3 regions of the Alloalcanivorax sp. genome follow, and region 3 is predicted to be linked to each of the others. Evidence: predicted binding sites of a transcription regulator. Region 3 holds the regulator's gene; each other region holds the start of a gene.

Region 1 (5,296 bases), on a different contig from region 3:
TGCAGCACGGTGGTGGCGAGCACGTCCTTACCGTGCAGGGTGGCGATGTGCGAATAGGGCACGCCATCGTCGGTGCGCAGGTCGTAAAAGCGCGGTGTCGGGGTGAACGCCAGCCGGGCGATTTCCCGGCCCTCCCGGGACAGGGCGCCGCCGTCGTCGCCGGCGGTGCCCAGGCTGTACGGTGACTGATCGGCGCCGGCGGTGTGCACCGGGATCATCACCACCCGGCCATCGATCGATAGCGCCTTGTGGTCCGAGGGGCCGGCGCCGCCGCGCCGGCTGGGGGCGCCGTGGCCGGCGTCCTCCAGGCGTACGCCGCGGGTCTGCAGCTCATTGATGAGCTGTTCGGTGGACAACGCTTTGCTCGCGGTCATCGCTATCGCTCCTCTCGGACGGAGATTGGAAAGTGGCCACGGTGGGCGCCTGGTCGTCCGGTTTCGGGACGTCGTGCCAGGTGGCCGCCGGCCGTCGGTCGATCATCAGGCTGAGCAGTTCCGGGCGGGCGTAGTGGCCCACCGAATCCATCATCCGTTTGCGTTTCAGAATCAGCGCCATGTCCAGGTCGGCCACGCACAGGCCTTCGCCTTCGGTGATCGGCTCACCCAGTACCTTGCCTTCCGGGGACACGATCATGGTCATGCAGCCGCCGCGCAGGGCCTTTTGCTGGGCCGGGTCGTCGGTGATTGATTCAATCTGGTGGTCCTCCAGCCAGCCGGTGGCGTTGACCACGAAACAGCCGGATTCCGCCGCATGGTGGCGCATCGCCGCCTCGATCTGGTCGGCGAACACCTGGCCGACCATGGAACCGGGAAACTGGGCGCAGTGGATTTCCTCGTGCTGGGTCATCAGCGCGTAGCGGGCCAGGGGGTTGTAGTGTTCCCAGCAGGCCAGGGCGCCGATGCGCCCGACGCCGCTGTCCACCACCTTCAGGCCGCTGGCGTCGCCCTGGCCCCAGATCATGCGCTCGTGGTAGGTGGGCGTGATCTTGCGGCGCTTGAGCAGCAGGCGGCCGTCGCGGTCGAACACCACCTGGGTGTTGTAGAGCGTGCCCCGGTCCCGTTCGTTGACGCCCAGCACCACCACCATCGAATGGCGGGCGGCGAGGGCGGCGACCCGGTCCAACTCCGGGCCGGGCACCGTCACCGCCTGTTGGTAGAGGGCAAGGTGGTCCGCGCCGGAGAACGCCGGGGCGCGCACGAACGAAAAATACGGGTAGTAGGGCAGCAGGGTTTCCGGGAAGACGATCAGTTGCACGCCCCGCCCGGCGGCCTCCTCGAGGGTGGCGCACACCTTGTCCAGCGTGCCCCCGGGGGTGCGCAGGTCCGGCGCGATCTGCGCCGCCGCCGCCCGTACCGTTGCGGCTTCGTTCATGGCGCCGCTCCCTCAGGTGGTCCAGGTGTCGAGGATGAAGGCGCCGTCCCGGCGGTGCAGCAGCACCAGGTCCAGCACGTCCAGGGGATTGATTGGTCTGATCCCCTCAATCAATGAAGGCTCGCCGTGGCCGTACAGCGCCTGAAGCGCGAACCGGCAGGCGTACACCTTGCCGCCTTCCCCCATGAACTTGGTGATCTGGTTGTTGACCGCCATATGGCCGGGGAACGCCTCGTCACCCAGGGTCGGGAAGCCACGCTGCACGCCCAGGGTGACACCGGGGCCGTACAGCAGCACCGAGGTGTCGAACCCTTTGCGCTGCAAGCGCGTGGCCTGCAACATATTGACCAGCCCGATGGACCCTTCGAACGCCACGGTATGGAAGGTCACCAGGGCTTTCTCGCCCGGCTCCGCCTTGACGTCTTCGAACACCTTTTCTTCGTAGTCGACGAAAAAATCGCCTTTCTGATGCGCTGCTTTCTCTACGGTGGGCATAACCGTCTCCCTATGCTTTGAGGTTGGCCGAAGGCGGCGCCGATGGGGCCGCGCTCCGTAACCGTTCAATTGCAATCAATATGCCAATCAAGAGGTGAAATGATTGATTGGTCGGTGCCCTTATGGCTCAATAGGCGGCGAATCCCGTGGCGCCGCGAACAACCGGCCGGCGGGCAACCAATCAAAGCGCCGGGCGGCGCCCACCCTGATGAGCGACACTGGTGCACGGGGTGGCTCCGATCAGTGCGAAAAGGCGCCGCCGGCCGGCGCGGAGCGTGCCTATGACCTCATCCCAGGAGGCCTGGCGACCGGTTCTCAAGAACAGCGGCCAGCCAGTCTATATTCGTATCGCCGACGCCATCGGCGACGACATCCTGGCCGGCCGGCTGGGGGTCGGCGAGCGCCTGCCACCGCTGCGGGATCTGGCCGAAACCCTGCAACTGAACTACGCCACCGTGTCGCGGGGCTACGGCGAGGCGCAGCGCCGTGGTCTGATCTATTCGCGGGTCGGGCAGGGCTCCTTCGTGTGCCGGCCGGGCCGCGCCAGCCGCCGCAGCGCCAGCGCCGACCGGGCGGTGGACATGACCATGAACCTGCCGCCGGAACCCCGCGACCCGCTGCTGCGCGAGCGCATGGAAGCCGGGCTGCGCGCCCTGGGGCCGGACCTTCAGCCGTTGATGCGCTACCAGGAATTCGGCGGCTCCATGGAGGACCGCGAAGCGGCGGTGGCCTGGCTGGAGCGGCGACCTTTGACGGTGAGCGAGGACCGGGTGCTGGTGTGCCCCGGGGTGCAAAGCGCCTTGCTGGCGGTGCTCGGCAACCTGGCCCGGCCCGGCGACGTGGTGCTGTGCGAGGCGCTGACCTACCCGGGGCTGCGGGCCATTGCCGGGCAGCTGGGCCTGCGTTTGGTGGGGGTGCCGCTGGACGACGACGGCATTGATCCGGACGCGCTGGCGAAGCTGTGCGCGGAACATCATCCCAAGGCGTTGTACTGTAATCCGGTGCTGCTCAACCCGGCGGCGGTCACCTTGAGCGAAGAGCGCCGGCACCGGGTGGTGCAGATCGCCCGCCGTCATAACCTGCCGATTATCGAGGACGACGCCTACGGCCTGCTGCCCACCCACCGGCCGCCGGCGTTGGCGGCGCTGGCCCCGGAGCTGACCTATTACCTGTGCGGTTTCAGCAAGTCGTTGGGGGCCGGGCTGCGCATCGCCTACCTGGCGCTGCCCTCGGCCCGGTTGCGCTCACGGCTGGCGGTAACCTTGCGCGCCACCACCGTGATGGCATCGCCGATCACCGCGGCGCTGGCGTCCTGCTGGGTCCAGGACGGCACCGCCGACCTGGCACTGACGCTGACCCGCCGTGAGTCCCAGGCGCGCCAGGAACTGGTCGCGGAAATCCTGGCCGGCGCCGACTACCGATCGCACCCGGAAGCGTTCCACGTCTGGCTGCGGATGCCGCCCGCCTGGAGCCGGGTGGCGTTCGCCGCGCGGCTGCGCGCCCAGGGCATCAATGTGGTGGTCAGCGACGCCTTCGCGGTTAACGGCAAGCCGCCGGAAGCGGTGCGGCTTTGCCTGGGCGGCCCCGCCAGCCGCCAGGATCTGGGGCATGCCCTGCATGTGATCGCCGACGCTCTGCAGCAGCCGGGCGCGGCCAGTGCCGGCTTTTTCTGAGCCGTCCGTACTTTCGGAGGGCTGGCCAACGCCGGCCCGATGGGGAATGCTTGGCCCACTGTCCGAGTGGGGAAGAGTCAAAGTGGGGGAGCGCTGATATGGCGGATCTGGAATTCTGGTTCGATTTCGCCAGCCCGTACGCCTATCTGGCGGCGGAGACCATTGAGCCGGCCGCCGCCGAGGCCGGCGTGCGGGTGGTCTGGAAGCCGTTCCTGCTGGGCCCGATTTTCAGCGAGCAGGGCTGGACCGATTCGCCCTTCAACCTTTACCCGGCGCGGGGCCGTTACCTGTGGTTGGATCTGCAGCGCGAAACCCGGCGTCTGGGCATTGCCTGGCGCCGGCCCGCGCGCTTTCCGTTCAACAGCACCCTGGCCACCAAAACCGCCACCTGGATCGACACCGGGTTCCGGCTGCCGGCGTACTGCCGGGCGGTGTTCCGGGCCGGCTTCGCCGAGCGTCGTGATCCGGCCACGCCGACGGTGATCGAGGAGTGCCTGCGTCAGGCCGGGCTGGACCGCGCGCCCCTGGACCGGGCGCTGGCGGAAGGCGGTGGTGAGCGCACCCGGGCCGACGTGGCGGCGGCCCGGCAGCGGGATATTTTCGGTGCCCCGTCGTTCGTGGTGAACGGCGAACTGTTCTGGGGTAACGAGCGTCTCGGCGCGGCCCTGGAGCGCGCCTGGGTGGGCTAGCACTCAGGCCCGGGGTGCCAGCCCCCAGCGCTGCCACCAGGGAAGCGTTTCAGGTGTCGTCGCCCGCTGGGGGGCGTCGCCGAGTGTTTCCGGCATGGTGAGATAGCGCAGCACCAGACGGCCTATATCCAGGCGCGGCTGATAATGCAGAAACAGGCCGCCCAGGGTGCCGAACACCCGCGCCAGCATCACGAACTCCGCCGGTATTTTTTCCACCGGGTCGTCCTCCATGCGGATCAACAGCGCGCGCACCTGTTCCATCAGCGCTTCCGGGCCGGGCCACTGGGCGCCGGCGCCGCCGGTTTCCAGCATGGCGACCCGTATCTGATCGAGCAGGGCGTCGGTGAACGCCAGCAGGGTGTCCGGGCGACCGCTGCGGGTGGCGAAACCGAGCTCCGCCAGGGTCTCCGCGATCACCGTCCGTTCGCCGACAATGGCGGCCTGCAGCACCCGGAAATAGCCGCGCCGGTAGGTCTCCGGCAGCGTCATGGTGCAGCCGAAGTCGAGCACCACCACGCGGCCGTCGTCGTCGACCATCAGGTTGCCCGGGTGCGGGTCGGCCTGGAACACGCCGCCCACCAGCACCTGCCGGAACCAGGCGTCGAGCAGGGCGTGCAGGATTCCGCTGAGGGCGTCCTGGTCACCGCGTTGGTGGTGCTCGTCGAGCACCGTGGTGAGCTTGCGCCCGTGAATGAATTCGCTGGTCAGCACGCGCCGGCTGCACAGGGTGTCCACGGTGGCGGGGACGGTGACCGCCGGTTGCGCCGCCAACTGGGCGCGCACCCGCCGCATGGCGTCGGCTTCGCCCAGGTAGTCCAGTTCGTCGCGGACAGTACGCTGGATTTCCCCGATGATGGTGTCGAAGTCCATCGGCGGCAGGGCGCCGCGCACACTGTCGATGAACACCTTCAACAGTGTCATGTCCAGTTCGATGACCTCATCCAGACCGGGGCGCTGGATTTTCACCGCCACCTCGCGGCCGTCAGCCAGCCGGGCACGGTGCACCTGGCCGATGCTGGCGGCGGCCAGCGGCTGCGGATCGAAGCTCTGGAACAGTTGCTCCAGGGG
Region 2 (5,296 bases), on a different contig from region 3:
CTATGCCGGCGAGGGGCTGGCCACCGTGGCCGACGGTGCCACCGTGCGCATCACGCCCGGCGAAAGCGCGCCCTCCCTGGTGGCGATTGCCGGTATGGCGGGCTCCAAGGGCACGCTATACCTGGGCGGTGAGACCGGCGCCACCGACGCCGGCGTGCTGGACGTCGAGGAGGTCCGTTTCGGCGCCGGCGACGGCACGCTGGTCTTCAACCACACCAGTCAGGACTATCAGTTTCTGCCGGTGTTCAACGGCGACGGGCTGATCGAGCACCGCGCCGGCGACACTGTTCTGAACGGTGAATCGGCGGGCTTTACCGGCACCTCCCGGCTTACCGGCGGCACTCTGACGCTGGCCGCGGACCAGGCCCTGGGTGACGGCACCCTGGAGCTGGACGGCGGCACCCTGGCGACCCGGGGTGACGTGACCCTGGGCAACGACATCGTGCAGAACACCGACACGACACTGCTGGCGGGCGCCGGTACCGCCGCTTTCACCGGCGACCTGGAGCTGAACGATTTCCTGCTCACCGTGGACGGCGCCGGCGATACGGTGTTCAGCGGCAATATCAGCGCCGGCAGCGGCGCCCTGGACATGATCGGCAGCGGCACCTTGTCGCTCACCGGCGACGCCGCCGGTTTTAACGGCCATCACCAGGTGAACGCCGGGGTGTTGTCGGTGGACGGCGCCCTGGCCGGCACCCTGGACGTGTACGACGGCGCCCGCTTGCAGGGCAGCGGCAGCGTGGGCAGCACGGTGATTCACGACGGCGCGGCCCTGGCGCCGGGCAATTCGATCGGCGCCCTGACCGTCAATGGCGACCTGCAGTTTCAGGACGGGGCCGAGTTTGAAGTGGAAGTCGACCCCACCGGCAGTGCCGCGGACCATGTGCGGGTTACCGGTGTCGCCACCCTGGACGGTTCCGTGGTGCATGTGGGCGAGGCCGGTGAATACCGGCCGATCAGCCGCTACCGCATTCTCACCGCCGACGGTGGTTTGAGCGGCCGTTTCGACGCCGCCGATTCCGACTACCTGTTCCTGGACGCCAGCCTGCTCTACGACACCAATAACGTGGATCTGGAACTGCGCCGCAACGACGTGCGGTTCGCCGCCCTCGCCCGCACGCCCAATCAGCGTGCCGCGGCGAGCGGTGTGGAAAGTCTCGGCGCCGGTCAGGCGCTGCATGATGAAGTGGCGATGCAGACGGTCTCCCCCCGCGCGCTCGCCGCCGCCTACGACAGCTTGTCCGGTGAACTGCACGCCAGCGCCCTGGGCGCGCTGGCGGAGGACAGCCAACTGCTGCGCGACGCCGCCATGGCCCGTTTCCGTGACGAGGACCGGGCCGCCGCCACCACACTGGCGCGCGGCGAAGGCGTTACCGCCTGGGTGAGTGGCTACGGTAATAAAGGCGGCACCGACGGGGATTCAGGCACGGCCCATCGGGACCGGGACACGCACGGTGCCTTGCTGGGCGTGGATCGGTTGTTCGCCGACGGCGGACGCGCCGGCATGCTGGTGGGCTACGGCCGAACCAATCTGGCGCTCGCCGAACAGCGTGGCCGTGCCGATATCGACAGCGTTCATGCCGGTGTCTTCGGTGAGCGGCGTCTGGGCGCCGGCGCCCTGCGTGGGGGCGCCTTCTACAGCCACCAGCGGATCGACGGCCGCCGCCGGGCCGTGGTGGGCGCCATGGACGAGACCCTCACCAGTGACCGCAAGGCGGACACCTGGCAGGCGTTCATTGAAGGCGCCCGCCGCTTCGGCGTGGAGCGGGGCGTGGAGCCCTTCGCGCGGCTGGCCCAGGTGCGGGTGACCCTGGGTGACGGCGATGAGCGTGGCGGCGACGCCGCCCTGCAGGGTGACCGGGACAGCCTGGACACCACCTTCACCACCCTGGGCACGCGTGCCTTCGTCACCTTGCCCGGCAATCCGGCCACGCGTCTGTACAGCTCTTTAGGCTGGCGCCATGCGTTTGGAGACACCACGCCGGAAACATCCCTGCGCTTCGCCGGCGGTGACGCCTTCACCGTCGAAGGGGCGCCGCTGGCCGAGGACACCCTGGTGATGGAAGCCGGCCTCACCTGGCTGCTGGCGCCGCGCGCCACCCTTAACCTGGGCTATCAGGGCGAGACCGGTGACGGCCGTGCCGATCACGGCGGCCAGATCCGTTTCGGCTGGACGTTCTGAAACCCTCGCCGCGGGTTTCTTCTACGACTTCTCTCCGGCGGCGCTTTCCAGCGCCGCCACTTCCTTCTCCAGAGATTCCAGCCGGGCGCGGGTGCGCTCCAGCACCTGCTGCTGAATCTCGAATTCCTCACGGCTGATCAGATCCAGCCGGGTCAGCGTCTCATTGAGCACGGCGCGCACGCTGTGCTCCACCTCCTGACGCAATTGCCCCAGGTCTCCGGGCAGATGGCGGCTGATGTCGCTCATCAAACGATCGAGAAAGGCTTGGCTTTGCATGGCCACAGGCTCCACTATTTGCAACACGGGCGGGTCAGGGTGCGATGGTACCACCGCCCTTGATGTTATGGGGCGTCTCAAGAGCACCGTAACGGCGTGCACCATTTTGGGAAGTGCCCCGCGATGGTGCACTATATTGCCGCAACCGACCCCGGAACACCCCGGGGTTGCAGTTCTAACCCTCTGAAAATGCGTGACTTTTAAAAATTGGCATGGGTCGTGCAGCTAACGGGCTAGAGCGTTCGCGCGAGTGGATGGATCGGGAACCAAAGAGGGGCCTGAAACCCAACGGACGTTAACGGACGCGTTATAAGCGTTTGAAGGAGATAGAAATGAAACTGGTTACAGCCATCATCAAGCCGTTCAAATTGGACGACGTGCGTGAAGCACTGTCCGAGATCGGCGTTCAGGGCATCACCGTTACCGAGGTGAAAGGCTTCGGACGTCAAAAGGGTCACACCGAGCTGTATCGCGGCGCGGAATACGTGGTCGATTTCCTGCCCAAGGTAAAAATCGAAGTGGCCATCGCGGAGGCCAGCCTGGATCAGGTTATCGAAGCGATCACCAAAGCGGCCAATACCGGGAAAATCGGTGACGGCAAGATCTTTGTCACCACCCTGGAGCAGGCCATCCGCATCCGTACCGGCGAGACCGGCGAGGACGCGATCTAAAGTTTAGAAGCTTACGTTTAGAGAAATGTGTAACACGACCCATGCCAAGGTCCTGAACACGCTTCCAATTCTCGGAGGGTTGCAACGTGGAAAATCAAATCTTTGAACTTCAGTACGCCATCGACACCTTTTATTTTCTGGTGTGTGGCGCACTGGTAATGTGGATGGCGGCGGGCTTCGCGATGCTCGAAGCCGGCCTGGTGCGTGCTAAAAACACCACCGAAATTCTCACCAAGAACGTGGCGCTGTTCGCCATCGCCTGCCTGATGTACCTGGTCTGCGGTTATTCGATCATGTACGGCGGCGGCATCTTCCTGAACGGCATTGAAGCCTTTGATCTGGCCGGTGTGCTGGCGGACTCCGCGGAAGCGGGTTTTGACGGCGGCTCGGTCTACTCCGGCGCGTCCGACTTCTTCTTCCAGGTAGTGTTCGTCGCCACCGCCATGTCCATCGTTTCCGGTGCCGTGGCCGAGCGTATGAAGCTGTGGGCCTTCCTGGCGTTCGCGGTGGTCATGACCGGTTTCATCTACCCGATGGAAGGCGCCTGGACCTGGGGCGGCGTCGACGTGTTCGGCATGTACAACCTGGGTGATCTGGGCTTCTCCGACTTCGCCGGTTCCGGCATCGTGCACATGGCCGGTGCGGCCGCCGCCCTGGCCGGTGTGCTGCTGCTGGGCGCCCGTAAAGGCAAGTACGGCCCGAACGGCGAGATCCACGCCATCCCCGGTGCCAACCTGCCGCTGGCGACCCTGGGTACCTTCATCCTGTGGATGGGCTGGTTCGGCTTCAACGGCGGTTCCGTGCTGAAGCTCGGCGACGCCGCCAGCGCGCACTCCGTGGCCATGGTGTTCCTGAACACCAACACCGCCGCCGCCGGTGGTGCCGTTGCCGCGCTGATCGTGGGCCGCTTCCTGTTCGGCAAGGCCGACCTGACCATGCTGCTCAACGGCGCCCTGGCCGGCCTGGTGACCATTACCGCCGAGCCGTCCACCCCGACCGCTCTGACCGCCACCCTGTTCGGCGCGATCGGTGGCGTGCTGGTGGTGTTCAGCATCGTGACCCTGGACAAGCTGAAGATCGACGATCCGGTCGGTGCCATCTCCGTGCACGGTGTGGTCGGCTTCCTGGGCCTGATGCTGGTGCCGATCACCAACGACGGTTCCAGCTTCTCCGGCCAGCTGATCGGCGCCCTGACCATCTTCGTATGGGTGTTCGTGGCCAGCCTGATCGTGTGGGCCATCCTCAAGGCGATCTTCGGCATCCGCGTCTCCGAAGAGGACGAGTACGAAGGCATGGATATCGTGGACTGCGGTATGGAAGCGTACCCGGAGTTCGTGAAGAGCTGATTCTGTCTCTCCAATCTGTCTTGCACCAACCTACAGGGCGCCTTCGGGCGCCCTTTTTTGTATCGGTGAAACAAGTCTCTGGTATCCTGCCGGGAGCGGCGCTCCCTTTCGCGGGCCGGGCCCGCTCCTACAAGTCATCACCGAGTATTGTCTGTGTTTGCTGATCTGAATCTCCATGAACGTTTATTGCGCGCCCTGGAAGAGCTGTCGCTGAGTGAGCCCACGGCGGTGCAAACGGCGGCTATTCCCCCCGCTCTGGCGGGTCGGGATCTGCGCGTGGTGGCGCGGACCGGCACCGGCAAGACCGCCGCCTTCGTGCTGCCCATGCTGCAGCGGCTGCTGGAAGAGAAGGACCGGGGCATCGGCACCCGGGCGCTGGTGCTGGCGCCTACCCGGGAGCTGGCCCGGCAGACGCTCAAGCAGGTGCAGGCGCTGTCGCGCTTCACCTTTATCAAGGCGGAAGCGGTCACCGGCGGCGAGGACTTCAAGGTGCAGGCGGCGCGCATCCGCAAGAACCCCGAGGTGCTGGTGGGCACGCCGGGCCGGCTGATCGAGCATCTGGAAGCGGACAATCTGGCGTTGTCCGAACTCAAGGTGCTGGTGCTGGACGAATCGGACCGCATGCTCGACATGGGCTTCAGCGACGACGTGCTGCGTCTGGCGGCGGCCTGCAACCCGGCCCGGCAGACGCTGTTGTTCTCCGCCACGCCGGGCGGCGCGGCCATGGACGCCATGGTGGCGCGGGTGCTGCGCGAGCCCGAGTCGCTGATGCTCGACAGCGTGCGCGAGCTCAACCAGCAGGTGCGCCAGCAGATCAT
Region 3 (5,296 bases):
GGAAAATGTCTTCCAGCATCAGCTCGCTCTCCGGGTGCCCGCGCAGGAATTCGGCGATGCGCTCGTCGCGACCGGTCAGCGGCCGCAGCTCGTTGTGCCAGTGCGGGTTGGGCAGGGCGCGCACGTCGAACACCAGGTCGGCGTCGCGGGGCAGGCCGTTTTTATAGCCGAAGGATTCGATCAGCAGCGACAGATTGACGTCGCGGCGGGCCACCCTTTGCCGGATCAGGTTGCGCAGCGTGTGCACGTCCAGGCTGCTGGTGTCGATCACCAGATCGGCGAGCATGCGGATGTCGGCCAGCAGGTGCGCTTCGTACTCAATCGCGTCGGCCAGGGTGCGGTCGTCGTCGCTGAGCGGGTGGCGGCGGCGGGTGGCGCTGAAGCGCTCCAGCAGGGTGCCCGGGTCGGCGTCGAGGAAGATCACCTCGGTCTCCACCTGCTGGTTTTTCAGTGCCTTGATGATGCTTTTGAACGCCAGCAGCTGGCGGGGCAGGTTGCGCGCGTCCACGCCCACCGCCACCCGCTCGGGGGCGTGTTCCTCGGTGTCGAGCTGTTCCGTGAGGGTGGGCAACAGCCCCAGGGGCAGATTGTCCACGCAATAGTAACCGTGGTCCTCCAGGGCCTGCAGGGCGGTGGTTTTACCCGACCCGGAGCGGCCGCTGAGAATGGTGAGCTTCATAAGGGGGCAACCGGTAAGGGCTAGGACGCGAGGCGTAGTTCCGCTTCCGATTCCACCGCCACCTGGAACAACTGCTGGTTGCTGTGGGCCCGTCGCAGGTCGCTGCGGTAGTCATCGTCGTTGAACAGGCTGGCCAGGTGGCTGAGTGTCTTGAGGTGCTGTTCCGGGTTCTGCTCCGGCACCAGCAGCACGAACACCAGATCCACCGGGCGCCCGTCGACGGCGTCGAAGTCCACCGCGTCTTCCAGCTTCAACAGCAGGCCCACCGCGCCCTCGCAGTGGCCCAGCCGGCAGTGGGGAATGGCGATGCCCTCGCCGATGCCGGTGGACCCGAGTTTTTCCCGGGCCACCAGGGCGTCGAACACTTCCTGCTCGTTGAGGCCGCCGCAGCTGGCCGCGGCCAGCTGGGCGATCTGATCGAGCAACCGTTTTTTACTGGTGACCGACACGTCGTTATAGGTGCGGTCTTCGCTGAGCAATTCACGTACTCGCATAGGGTTAATGACCGTGTTTACGGTCCACCGTCTTCTCTTTGTGTTTGAGGATTTGCCGGTCCAGCTTGTTGGTCAGCGCATCAATGGCCGCGTACATGTCGTCCGCGTGGGCGGTGGCGAACACGTCGGCGCCGGAGATGTGGATGGTGGATTCGGCCTTGTGGGATTTGGGCTCCGGAGACAGGATCACCTGAATGCTGGTGATCTGATCGAAATGGCGCTCCAGTTTGGCGAACTTTTCGTCCACATAGTCACGCAGGGCGTCGGTGATATCCAGGTGGTGACCACTGATGTTTATTTGCATGGCTGGCTCCTATACCTCGTTAAGACCCATCCTCCGCGCGCCTACACCAAACGCTTGCGGGCGCTCGAGGACGGGATGCGCATCGCCTCGCGATATTTGGCGACCGTGCGGCGCGCCACCTTGATCCCCTGATCATTCAGCAAGCTCGCCAGCTTGTTGTCGCTGAGCGGCTTGCGAGGACTCTCGGCGGCGACCAGCTTCTTAATGATGGCACGAATGGCGGTGGAGGAACACTCACCGCCGCCGTCCGTGTCGACGTGACTTGAGAAGAAATATTTCAGCTCGAACACGCCCTTGGGCGTGAGCATGAATTTCTGGTTGGTGACCCGACTGATGGTGGACTCGTGCATGCCCACGGCCTCGGCGATGTCCGCCAGGACCAGCGGTTTCATCGCCTCTTCACCGTAGTTGAAGAAGTCCTGCTGCACCTCGACGATGCGGCTGGCCACTTTCAGCAGGGTGTCGTGGCGGCTTTGCAGGCTTTTCAGGAACCATTTGGCCTCCTGCATGCAGTTACGCAGGTACTGGCCGTCCTCGCCGCCGACCTGGCGGGCCATCTGGGCGTACTGGGCGTGGAGGTTGACGCGCGGCAGCACCGCCTCGTTGAGCGCCACCCGCCAGCCGCCCTTGTGGGCGCTGACCACCACGTCGGGGACTGCGTAATCGGCGCTCTCGCCGCCGATCTGCTGGCCCGGGGCCGGGTCCAGGCCGCGCAGCAGGGCCATGGCCGCGAGCAGGGCCTCCTCGGTGGCGCCCAGGGCGCGCCGCAGGCCGGCGTAATCGTGTTTTTCCAGCAGCGTCTGGTGCGCCAGCACCGCGCGGGCGTGGTCCAGATGCGGAGTGTCCTCGGGCAGCTGGGCCAGCTGCACGCCCAGGCACTCGGCCAGGTCGTGGCTGGCCACGCCGACCGGGTCAAACTGTTGCAGCCGGTGCAGCACCGCCACCACTTCATCGTCTTCCACCGGGTCGTCCGGGTCGGCGATTTCGTTATGGGCGGTGGTGACCAGGTCTTCCAGGGGCACGGTGACGAAGCCGCGCTCGTCCAGGGCTTCAATGATGATCTGCGCGATCACCCGGTCCCGGTCGCTCATCGGCGTCAGGTTGAGCTGCCACTCCATGTGGCTGATCAGGGTGTCCGGGTTGGCGTGGCGCTGCTGCCAGGCGTCGGCGTCCTCGCTTTCGCCGCCGGGGCTGCTCTGGCCCACGTAGAGGTCGTCCCAGTCGCTGTCGGTCTCCACCGGGCCGTCCACCAGGTCTTCCAGGGCGTCGCTGCGCTCCACGTCCAGGTCCGCGTCGGCGTCGTACTCGCCGTCATCGGCGCTGAAATCCTCGGCGCCTTCCTCAATTTCCAGCAGTGGGTTGGTCTCCACCGCCTGCTGGATCTCCAGGCGCAGGTCCAGCGTCGACAGCTGCAGCAGGCGGATTGCCTGCTGCAGCTGGGGCGTCATGGTCAGCTGCTGGCCGATTTGAAGCTGTAAGGAGGGTTTCATGCTGCGTGTCTGGTTGCTCGATCCCGAGGGTTGGAGCATAGCAGCATCAATCGAAATTAAGCAATAATCATGCCAGCTATTGTGTTGTCCGGCGGAAGGGTGTAGGGCGATGCGGCGGGAAGGCGTCCACTATATGCAAGGGTTTGGGCGGTGCGCAAGGCGCGGCGGCGCCCGCCGCCGCTTTTGTCGCCACTAGAGCCGGAAATCGGCGCCCAGGTAGACGTCGCGCACCTGCTGGTTGCCGAGAATGGTGTCGGCGTCGCCGTCGGCGATGATATGGCCGGTGCTGACGATATAGGCGGTGTCGCAGATATCCAGGGTCTCGCGGACGTTGTGGTCGGTGATCAGCACGCCGATGCCGCGGTCCTTGAGATGGCGGATGATGCTCTTGATGTCGTTCACGGAGATCGGGTCGACCCCGGCGAAGGGCTCATCGAGCAGAATAAAGTCCGGGTCCGTGGCCAGACCGCGGGCGATCTCCGCGCGCCGCCGCTCGCCGCCGGACAGGCTCATGCCCATGCTGTCGCGGATATGGTCGATGTGGAATTCCTGCAGCAGTTTCTCCAGCTGCTCCTTGCGCTCCGCCTTGCTGAGGCTCTTGCGCGTTTCCAGGATCGCCATGATGTTCTGCTCCACGGTGAGGCGGCGGAAGATGCTCGCCTCCTGGGGCAGGTAGCCGATGCCGCGTTTGGCCCGGCCGTGCATGGGCAGGTGGGTGATGTCGTTGCCGTTGATCTCGATGCGGCCGGCGTCGGCGGCCACCAGGCCCACGATCATATAGAAGCAGGTGGTCTTGCCGGCGCCGTTGGGGCCCAGCAGACCGACGATCTGGCCGGCTTCCACTTCCAGGGAGACGTCCTCGATGACGCGGGTGCTCTTGTAGCTCTTGGCCAGGTTATGGGCGCTCAGATGTGCCATCTCAGGGGGTCTCCGCATTGTCGGGTTGCGCGGCCGGGGCGTCCTGGGCCGGTTCGCCGTTGTCCTGCTCCTCCGGCTCGGCGTCCTCGCTGGCTTGCTCGGCGTTCTTGGCCGGGATCACCAGACGGACCCGCTTGTCGCCTTCGCTGCTGGCGTCCACGCGGCGCGAATCCAGGTTGTACTCCACCTTGGCGCCTTCGAAGGTGTTGCCCTGGTGGGTGACGCGGGCGTTGCCGGTGAGCACCAGGCTGCGCTGCGCCAGGTCGTAGACCAGCTTGTCGGCGCGGGCGTTCAATTCCTTGCCTTCCACCATGCGCACCGGCGACCCGGTGGCTTCCACCCGCATCAGTTCATTGTTCTCGGTGAACAGGCGGATCACATCCGCGTTCAGGCGCCGCTTGCCCTGGATCAGCTCGGCGTTGCCGCGATACACGCCGGTGCCGGCGCTCTGTTCGAAGGTGGCCTCATCGGCGCTCACCTCCACCGGGCCGGTGGGCTGCTGGGCGGCGGCGCCGGCGGTCAGCGCGGTCAACGCCAGAGCCAGCAGAGCCTTGCCCAGGGCGGACCTATTCCGTGCTGCCTGTGAATTCACTTACCACTCCTTGCTTGAGTGTCATTTCGCCGCTGGTCAGATCGCTTTCCATGGCGCCGGCGCGGGTGCGGCCGTCGCGGTGGCGCATGGCGAGCTCGCCGGGGGAGACCACGCGGTTAGTGTCGTTGTGGTACTGCAGTTCCTCGGTGTCCAGGGTGACGCCGTTGCTTTCGCTGCGCGCTTCCACCTGGTCCGTGAAGACAATCAGGTCACCGTTGTCGCGCACTTCACCACGGCGGGACTGGATCGTCCACAGGCCGTTGCTGTTGTCCATGCGCAACACCGGTTCAGTGAGGGTGGTGAGCGCGTCCCGTTCGTACTGCTCCAAGTGATCCGCCACCAGGCGGTACTGCACCCGGCCGTCCTCTTCGTCGTAGGCTTTGGCGACGATCCGGTCGGCGATGATCATCGGCGCGTTGAGAAACGCCTCGCGGTCCTCTTCCAGAGGGTTGTCCCACTCGTGCAGGGTCATCAGCACGATCAAGCCCAGCAGCAGGATGCCGGAGGCGCTAAGCAGGCCCTGCCGTTTCACGCGTCACCCCGGTGTTCGAGAAGGGCGTCGCAGATTTCGCGCACCGCGCCTTCGCCGCCTCGGGCGCGGGTCACGTGGTCGGCCGCCGCCCGCGCGCAGTCGTGGCCGCTGGACGGTGCGAAGGCGATCTGCGCCCACTGCAGGGCCGGCACGTCCGGTTCATCGTCGCCGGCGTAGCCGGTTTCGCGGGCGGTCACGCCCAGCGAGGCGGCCAGGTCGGCCAGCGCCACGCCCTTGTCCTCGCGGCCCTGGATCACGTGCTGAATGCCCAGCTCGGCGGCGCGGCG

The links. The regulator sigma-54, encoded in region 3, starts transcription at its own class of promoters, with help from an activator protein. The targets are predictions, from matches to a motif close to TGGCACNNNNNTTGCTNT.
Region 1: a site for sigma-54 is predicted at 1,935-1,952, ahead of ACEQZD_RS14605 (MSMEG_0572/Sll0783 family nitrogen starvation response protein). Genes of this name have one in related genera too.
Region 2: a site for sigma-54 is predicted at 2,670-2,687, ahead of glnK (P-II family nitrogen regulator). Genes of this name have one in related genera too.

What each region holds. Positions count from the first base shown of each region.
Region 1 is NZ_CAXPXK010000126.1:1,433-6,728, reverse strand. Features, by position in the region: gene ACEQZD_RS14615 (MSMEG_0568 family radical SAM protein) at 1-374, opposite strand, end outside; gene ACEQZD_RS14610 (Nit6803 family nitrilase) at 331-1,371, opposite strand; gene ACEQZD_RS14605 (MSMEG_0572/Sll0783 family nitrogen starvation response protein) at 1,384-1,866, opposite strand; gene ACEQZD_RS14600 (PLP-dependent aminotransferase family protein) at 2,148-3,539, shown strand; gene ACEQZD_RS14595 (2-hydroxychromene-2-carboxylate isomerase) at 3,638-4,228, shown strand; gene ACEQZD_RS14590 (ABC1 kinase family protein) at 4,232-5,296, opposite strand, start outside.
Region 2 is NZ_CAXPXK010000056.1:13,577-18,872, forward strand. Features, by position in the region: gene ACEQZD_RS06995 (autotransporter domain-containing protein) at 1-2,185, shown strand, start outside; gene ACEQZD_RS07000 (accessory factor UbiK family protein) at 2,207-2,461, opposite strand; gene glnK (P-II family nitrogen regulator) at 2,794-3,132, shown strand; gene ACEQZD_RS07010 (ammonium transporter) at 3,219-4,478, shown strand; gene ACEQZD_RS07015 (DEAD/DEAH box helicase) at 4,632-5,296, shown strand, end outside.
Region 3 is NZ_CAXPXK010000100.1:109,428-114,723, forward strand. Features, by position in the region: gene rapZ (RNase adapter RapZ) at 1-679, opposite strand, end outside; gene ptsN (PTS IIA-like nitrogen regulatory protein PtsN) at 700-1,173, opposite strand; gene hpf (ribosome hibernation-promoting factor, HPF/YfiA family) at 1,178-1,477, opposite strand; gene ACEQZD_RS12800 (RNA polymerase factor sigma-54) at 1,519-2,967, opposite strand; gene lptB (LPS export ABC transporter ATP-binding protein) at 3,160-3,885, opposite strand; gene lptA (lipopolysaccharide transport periplasmic protein LptA) at 3,887-4,477, opposite strand; gene lptC (LPS export ABC transporter periplasmic protein LptC) at 4,452-5,009, opposite strand; gene ACEQZD_RS12820 (HAD family hydrolase) at 5,006-5,296, opposite strand, start outside.